2 linked regions of the Metallumcola ferriviriculae genome follow. Each later gene encodes a partner of the first gene's protein in a complex. Links are inferred from orthologs where the notes say so. Each region holds a gene or a part of one and is shown on either strand. Other genes may lie near its edges.

The links.
Region 2: the proteins of tig (region 1) and rpsG are in contact, whole or in part, in a crystal structure (PDB 3GTY), measured with the Thermotoga maritima proteins. The link is inferred for Metallumcola ferriviriculae from one-to-one orthologs. Residues at the interface, in WP_004081061.1 of Thermotoga maritima: Glu122, Val124, Val129, Leu130, Tyr133, Glu188, Gly259, Ile262, Tyr263, Glu266, Ser270, Glu273, Gln274, Glu277, Arg308, Gln311, Ile312, Ser315, Tyr316, Glu325, Arg329, Arg336, Leu363, Phe366, Trp367, Arg373, Leu377, Arg381, Leu384, Glu387; in WP_004081843.1 of Thermotoga maritima: Lys34, Lys52, Lys55, Glu59, Arg62, Gln63, Glu66, Asn67, Lys69, Val71, Arg95, Ala109, Lys110, Lys111, Gly112, Arg113, Pro114, Glu117, Glu121, Ile124, Ala125, Tyr127, Asn128, Asn129, Thr130, Gly131, Lys135, Asp139, Arg142, Met143.

The regions. Positions count from the first base shown.
Region 1 is NZ_CP121694.1:1,017,995-1,021,261, forward strand. The notes cover bases 208-3,146. They hold tig (trigger factor), read left to right. Parts: upstream 208-977; coding sequence 978-2,315; downstream 2,316-3,146. Other genes in these bases: clpP (ATP-dependent Clp endopeptidase proteolytic subunit ClpP), read left to right, coding at 2,342-2,938; clpX (ATP-dependent Clp protease ATP-binding subunit ClpX), read left to right, coding at 2,958-3,146. Outside these bases: more of clpX, read left to right, coding at 3,147-3,267. UniProt on the Bacillus subtilis protein: Involved in protein export. Acts as a chaperone by maintaining the newly synthesized protein in an open conformation. Functions as a peptidyl-prolyl cis-trans isomerase.
Region 2 is NZ_CP121694.1:116,752-119,763, reverse strand. The notes cover bases 1-2,684. They hold rpsG (30S ribosomal protein S7), read left to right. Parts: upstream 1-949; coding sequence 950-1,420; downstream 1,421-2,684. Other genes in these bases: fusA (elongation factor G), read left to right, coding at 1,472-2,684; rpsL (30S ribosomal protein S12), read left to right, coding at 558-932; MFMK1_RS00645 (ribosomal L7Ae/L30e/S12e/Gadd45 family protein), read left to right, coding at 157-405; rpoC (DNA-directed RNA polymerase subunit beta'), read left to right, coding at 1-107. Outside these bases: more of fusA, read left to right, coding at 2,685-3,012.

The sequences.
Region 1 (3,267 bases):
AATACCAATAATTTCTTTTGACGGGTGTATACTTTTATGGTACACTAAAACTTGTCGATTTTAAGCTTGCGGGTGTAGCTCAGTGGTAGAGCCCTGGCCTTCCAAGCCAGTCGCGAGGGTTCGATTCCCTTCACCCGCTCCATATGCGCCTGTAGCTCAGCTGGATAGAGCAACGGACTTCTAATCCGTAGGCCGCAGGTTCGAATCCTGCCAGGCGTACCAGAATAAGTGTTTAAGAGCGGGCCAATGGTCTTCTCAAAGAATTAAGCTGTGGTGGGTGTAGCTCAGGCGGTTAGAGCGCCAGGTTGTGGCCCTGGAGGTCGTGGGTTCAAGTCCCATCATCCACCCCATATAATTTTATGATTGACAATTCCAAAAAGATTTGTTAAATTATTTATTACTGTTGGGGCGTAGCCAAGCGGTAAGGCAGCGGACTTTGACTCCGCCATGCGTAGGTTCAAATCCTGCCGCCCCAGCCATATGAGCCATTAGCTCAGCTGGCAGAGCACCTGACTTTTAATCAGGGTGTCGAAGGTTCGAATCCTTCATGGCTCACCAGTATGGGAGGAGTATACTCCTCCCACATAATTAAATATCTATCATGCGGGAGTGGCGGAATTGGCAGACGCACCAGACTTAGGATCTGGCGGTTTTACCGTGGGGGTTCAAGTCCCTTCTCCCGCACCAGGTATGCGGGTGTAACTCAGTGGTAGAGTGCGACCTTGCCAAGGTCGAAGTCGAGGGTCCGAATCCCTTCACCCGCTCCAGCTTTATTGCATACCATAGTTGATGGGCGAATAAATTTAAGAAAACCTCGGCGAAAGGGCAGTTTTGTCCACCGAGGTTTTCTTTTAAAATGCAGGAAAACTCAAGTTTTTACAGAATGGTACTTATGACTAACTGCTTCATAGGCTATAATAACGGCAATGGAGGCAGTATCTACCAATAAAAATATTTTGAGCAGAGGAGGAGCATAAATGAAAGCTAGCGTGGAAAAGATAGAGAACAATCGGGTGACCTTAGAAGTGGAGGTTGAAAATGAGGTTGTAGCAGCAGCGATGACAAAGGCTTACACCAAGTTGGCAAAGCAGGTTAACATTCCGGGTTTTCGTAAGGGTAAAGCACCAAGAAAGGTTTTAGAAAATTACATAGGTACGGGACCTCTGTTGGAGGAAGCCGTTGAGAATGTAGTTCCTAATGCATATATTGAGGCGGTAGAAGAAACAAACATAGAACCTATTGACCAACCGGACATAGAAATGGTACAGCTGGAAGAAGGTAAACCAATAATTTTTAAGGCAAGCGTCGATGTAAAGCCGGAAGTGACATTGGGAGAATATAAGGGATTAGAAGTTGCTAAAGAAGAAAAGGAAATTACTGCCGAGGATGTAGATAAATATCTAGGAACACTTAGGGAACGCTATGCTAAGCTGGTGGTACTTGATAAGGATCAGCCTGCGGAAGAAAACGATACAGTAGTAATTAATTTTGAAGGTTTTCTCGATGGGGAACCCTTCGAAGGGGGTAAGGCTGAAGAACACCCATTGGTATTGGGCTCTGATAGTTTTATTCCCGGGTTTGAAGAGCAATTAATTGGCGTCAAAGCCGGTGAGGAAAAAGAAGTGAATGTAACTTTCCCGGAAGATTATCAAGCTGAAGATCTGGCAGGTAAAGATGTGGTATTTAAGGTGCAGGTAAAAGAAATCAAGCGTAAAGAATTGGCACCTATTGATGATGAATTTGCCAAAGATGTCAGTGAGTTTGAAACACTTGAGGAATTAAAGGAAGATACTAAGAATAAACTGGAAGAAACTGCCGATGAACAAATTAATAGGGCTTTCCGCGCCCAGGTGACGGACAGTGCGGTAGATGCTGCTAAGATTGGGATTCCGGAAAAGCTAATTACACGTCGGCTTGAAGTGATGATGGATAATTTTTCACAACGCTTACAACAGCAGGGTATGTCTATGGAACAGTACATGGAGTATACCCAGTCTTCTATGGAAGATTTTAAACAGCAGTATCGATTAGAAGCAGAAAAGAGTGTCAAATCTGATTTGGTTTTGGAAGCAATAGCCAATGCTGAAGACATTAAAGTAACTGAAGAAGATATGGACGCAGAGATAGAAAAAATGGCTAAGATGTATAATCAGGATGTAAAATCCTTAAAAGCAATAATGGCTGCGCAGGATAGTTTAGATTCCCTCAAATATGGTATAATGTTAGATAAGGCAGCAGAATTTTTAGTAGATAACGCAGTCCCTGTTGTGCCAATAGAGACTAAGGCACCCGAGGAATCTGCTAAAGAGGAATAATAGAATTAGAAAAGGGGTGTGATAAGATGTCCACTTTAGTGCCAATGGTTGTTGAGCAAACTAACAGAGGAGAGCGGGCCTATGATATATATTCCCGTTTGTTAAAGGACCGGATTATATTTTTAGGCAGTGCTATTGACGACAACGTTGCAAATCTGATTATTGCCCAAATGTTGTTTTTGGAAGCAGAAGATCCGGATAAGGATATTCACTTATATGTAAATAGTCCCGGTGGTTCCATTACCGCAGGCATGGCTATTTATGATACCATGCAGCATATTAAACCTGATGTATCTACTATTTGTGTTGGTTTAGCCGCCAGCATGGGTGCATTTCTTTTGGCCGCAGGCGCCAAGGAAAAGCGCTTTGCATTACCTAACAGCGAAGTAATGATACATCAGCCCATGGGTGGCACTCAGGGTCAGGCAGTAGACATTGAAATTCATACTAAGCGGCTCTTGCGCATAAAAGATAAACTAAATAAGATTTTATCAGATATCACGGGGAAACCTTTAAAGCAAATTGAAAAGGATACGGATAGGGATAACTTCTTAACTGCCGATGAGGCCAAGAATTACGGCCTTGTGGATGCTGTCATCTCCAAGGAGGCGCCTGCGAAATAATATATAGCGGGGTGAAATAATGTATAAGTATACGGACGATAAAGGGCAGCTAAAATGTTCCTTTTGCGGGAAATTACAAGACCAGGTCAAAAAGTTAGTTGCCGGTCCTGGTGTCTATATCTGTGATGAATGTATTGAACTTTGCAATGAAATAATTGAAGAAGAACTTAGTGAAGACCTGGGCCTTGATATGGGGGAAATCCCTAAGCCCATAGAAATACGCGAAATTTTGGATCAATACGTCATTGGGCAGGAATCGGCTAAAAAATCTCTTGCTGTGGCTGTATACAATCATTACAAGCGTATTAATATGGGAATGAAAATTGACG
Region 2 (3,012 bases), 900 kb from region 1 along the record:
CAGGCATGTCCCGTTATCGCAGTGTAGAATTGCTGCCCGCGAATGCCGGGGAGGATATGCTGTCAAAGGATTTTTTTAAGGAAACAAATCTTGTTGACACGCCTTAGCTAAAATGATAATATGTATTAGTGTGTTGTTCGGCAAGGGGGAAGTGCTATGCCTTTAGAGACGCTGCGCACCGCCGGGAATAAAACCATTGGGACAAAACAAACAATAAAAGCGGTTCAAAAGGGCTTGGTGCAGGTGGTGTTTGTGGCTGAAGATGCGGATAAACAGATGGTGACTTCTTTGACGGATCTCTGTCATCAAAATCAGGTACCTGTAAACCGTGTACCCAGCATGAAAGAATTAGGTGAAGTTTGTGGTATTCAGGTAGGGGCCGCTGCTGCGGCTATATTAAAGTAGCTTCTCAGGGCATTTGTTTCATTACTTAAATATCTGGTTTGCTGCGAGAATACTTCCTGAGTTGGAAGTATGAACGCGGCAGACCAATGTTGTTTAAGACATGGCTTGCTCTTCACTTGATTTAAAATATTTCAGGAAGGAGGTGGAGTTAAATGCCAACTATTAACCAATTGGTGAGAAAAGGCAGGAAGTCGATTAAAAAGAAATCTACCTCACCGGCGTTAAAAAACAGCCCGCAAAAACGGGGGGTTTGCACTAGAGTGTATACAACTACTCCTAAGAAACCCAACTCTGCCTTGAGAAAAATTACTCGGGTCAGGCTAACTAACGGGATAGAGGTTACTGCATATATCCCTGGCATTGGTCATAACCTGCAAGAACACTCAGTTGTACTGGTTAGAGGCGGCAGGGTGAAAGACATTCCCGGTGTGAGGTATCACATCGTGCGTGGTGCTTTAGACACCGCGGGTGTTGAGGATAGAAAGCAAGGACGTTCTAAATATGGAGCGAAAAGACCTAAGAAGTAATTAAAGGGGGGAAATGTATGCCGCGAAGGGGATCTGTACCTAAGCAGGAGATTCTGCCGGATCCGATTTATGGCAGCATTAGAATTACCAAGTTAATTAATCAGATGATGCTGGATGGTAAAAAGAGCATTTCAGAAAAGATAGTCTACGGTGCGTTGGATATTATTGCTGACAGAACAGGCAAAGAAGCTAACGAGATATTCGAGCAAGCGATGAAAAACATTATGCCTGTATTGGAAGTTAAAGCGCGTCGCGTTGGTGGTGCTAACTACCAGGTTCCCGTAGAAGTGCGTCCTGAAAGACGTGAAACCTTGGCTATTCGTTGGTTAACCAATTATTCACGTCAGCGGGGTGGCAAAAACCTGCAGGATAAGTTGGCATCTGAATTGATGGATGCTGCTAATAACACAGGGGGCGCTGTCAAGAAGAAAGAAGATACGCATAAAATGGCGGAGGCCAACAAGGCGTTCGCGCATTATCGCTGGTAGTGACATATCGGCTTGAAGCCGATGTTGCTGCTTGCAGAAAGGGGGATAATAGTGGCTCGTCAAGTCTCATTAGAAAAAACTAGGAATATTGGAATTATGGCACATATCGATGCAGGAAAGACCACAACTACCGAGCGCATCTTGTTCTATACTGGTAAGGTGCATAAGTTAGGTGAGGTTCATGATGGTGCTGCGACGATGGACTGGATGGTTCAGGAGCAGGAAAGAGGCATTACTATTACCTCCGCTGCTACTACATGTTTTTGGCGAGATCACCGCATAAATATCATAGATACACCAGGGCACGTTGACTTCACTGTAGAGGTGGAACGTTCCTTGCGTGTGTTGGACGGGGCGGTGGCTGTTTTCTGCTCTGTAGGCGGGGTGGAACCTCAGTCTGAAACAGTATGGCGTCAGGCGGATAAGTATGGGGTGCCAAGAATTGCATATATCAACAAGATGGATAGAGTCGGAGCGGATTTTTTCCGCGGGACTAATATGATTCGAGATCGTCTGGGCGCTAACCCGGTAGCTATGCAACTGCCCATAGGTTCGGAGGAGAATTTCCAGGGTATTGTGGATTTAATTCGCAATAGGGCAATTATATATGTGGATGATCTAGGTACTCGCAGTGACGAAACGGATATTCCCGAAGACATGCAGGAGATAGCTCAGGAATATCGAGAAAAGCTTTTGGAAGCAGTTGCGGATTCTGATGAAACGTTAATGGAGAAATACCTAAACGGGGAAGAAATTTCTGCCGGAGAAATTAAAGAGGCAGTGAGAAAGGCCACGTTGGCGGTAGATATAATTCCAGTTTTTTGTGGGTCCTCTTTTAAGAATAAAGGGGTTCAGCTTTTGCTGGATGGGGTTGTAGACTATATGCCTGCACCTACCGACGTCCCTCCCATTCAGGGTATTATTCCTGATACTGACGAGGAAGGAAAGCGGATTGCTGACGATTCTGAGCCGTTTTCCGCATTGGCTTTTAAGATTGCTACCGACCCATATGTGGGTAAGTTATGCTTCTTTAGAGTTTATTCGGGAACCTTGAAGTCTGGGTCCTATCTTTATAATGCGGCTACGGGCAAGAGAGAACGTATTGGGCGGATATTGTTAATGCACGCTAACCATCGGGAAGAAGTGGAGGAAGTTTACACCGGTGACATTGCCGGTGCAGTAGGATTAAAGAATACTTCTACCGGTGATACATTATGTGATAGCGACCATCCTATTATGCTGGAATCCATGCAGTTCCCTGAACCTGTCATTGATGTAGCCATCGAGCCCAAAACCAAGGCGGACCAAGAAAAGATGGGCATTGCACTACAGAAACTAGCGGAGGAAGACCCCACTTTCCGTGTCTATACTGACCATGAAACTGGCCAGACGATTATTCAGGGCATGGGGGAGCTTCACTTAGAAATTATTATAGACCGCTTGCTACGTGAATTTAGGGTTGATGCTAATGTCGGCCGGCCGCAGGTGGCTTATAAAGAAACTATCCGAGGTGCTGTGAAGGCCGAAGGTAAATTTATTCGCCAGAGTGGCGGACGTGGTCAATATGGGCATGTTCGGGTAGAACTTGAACC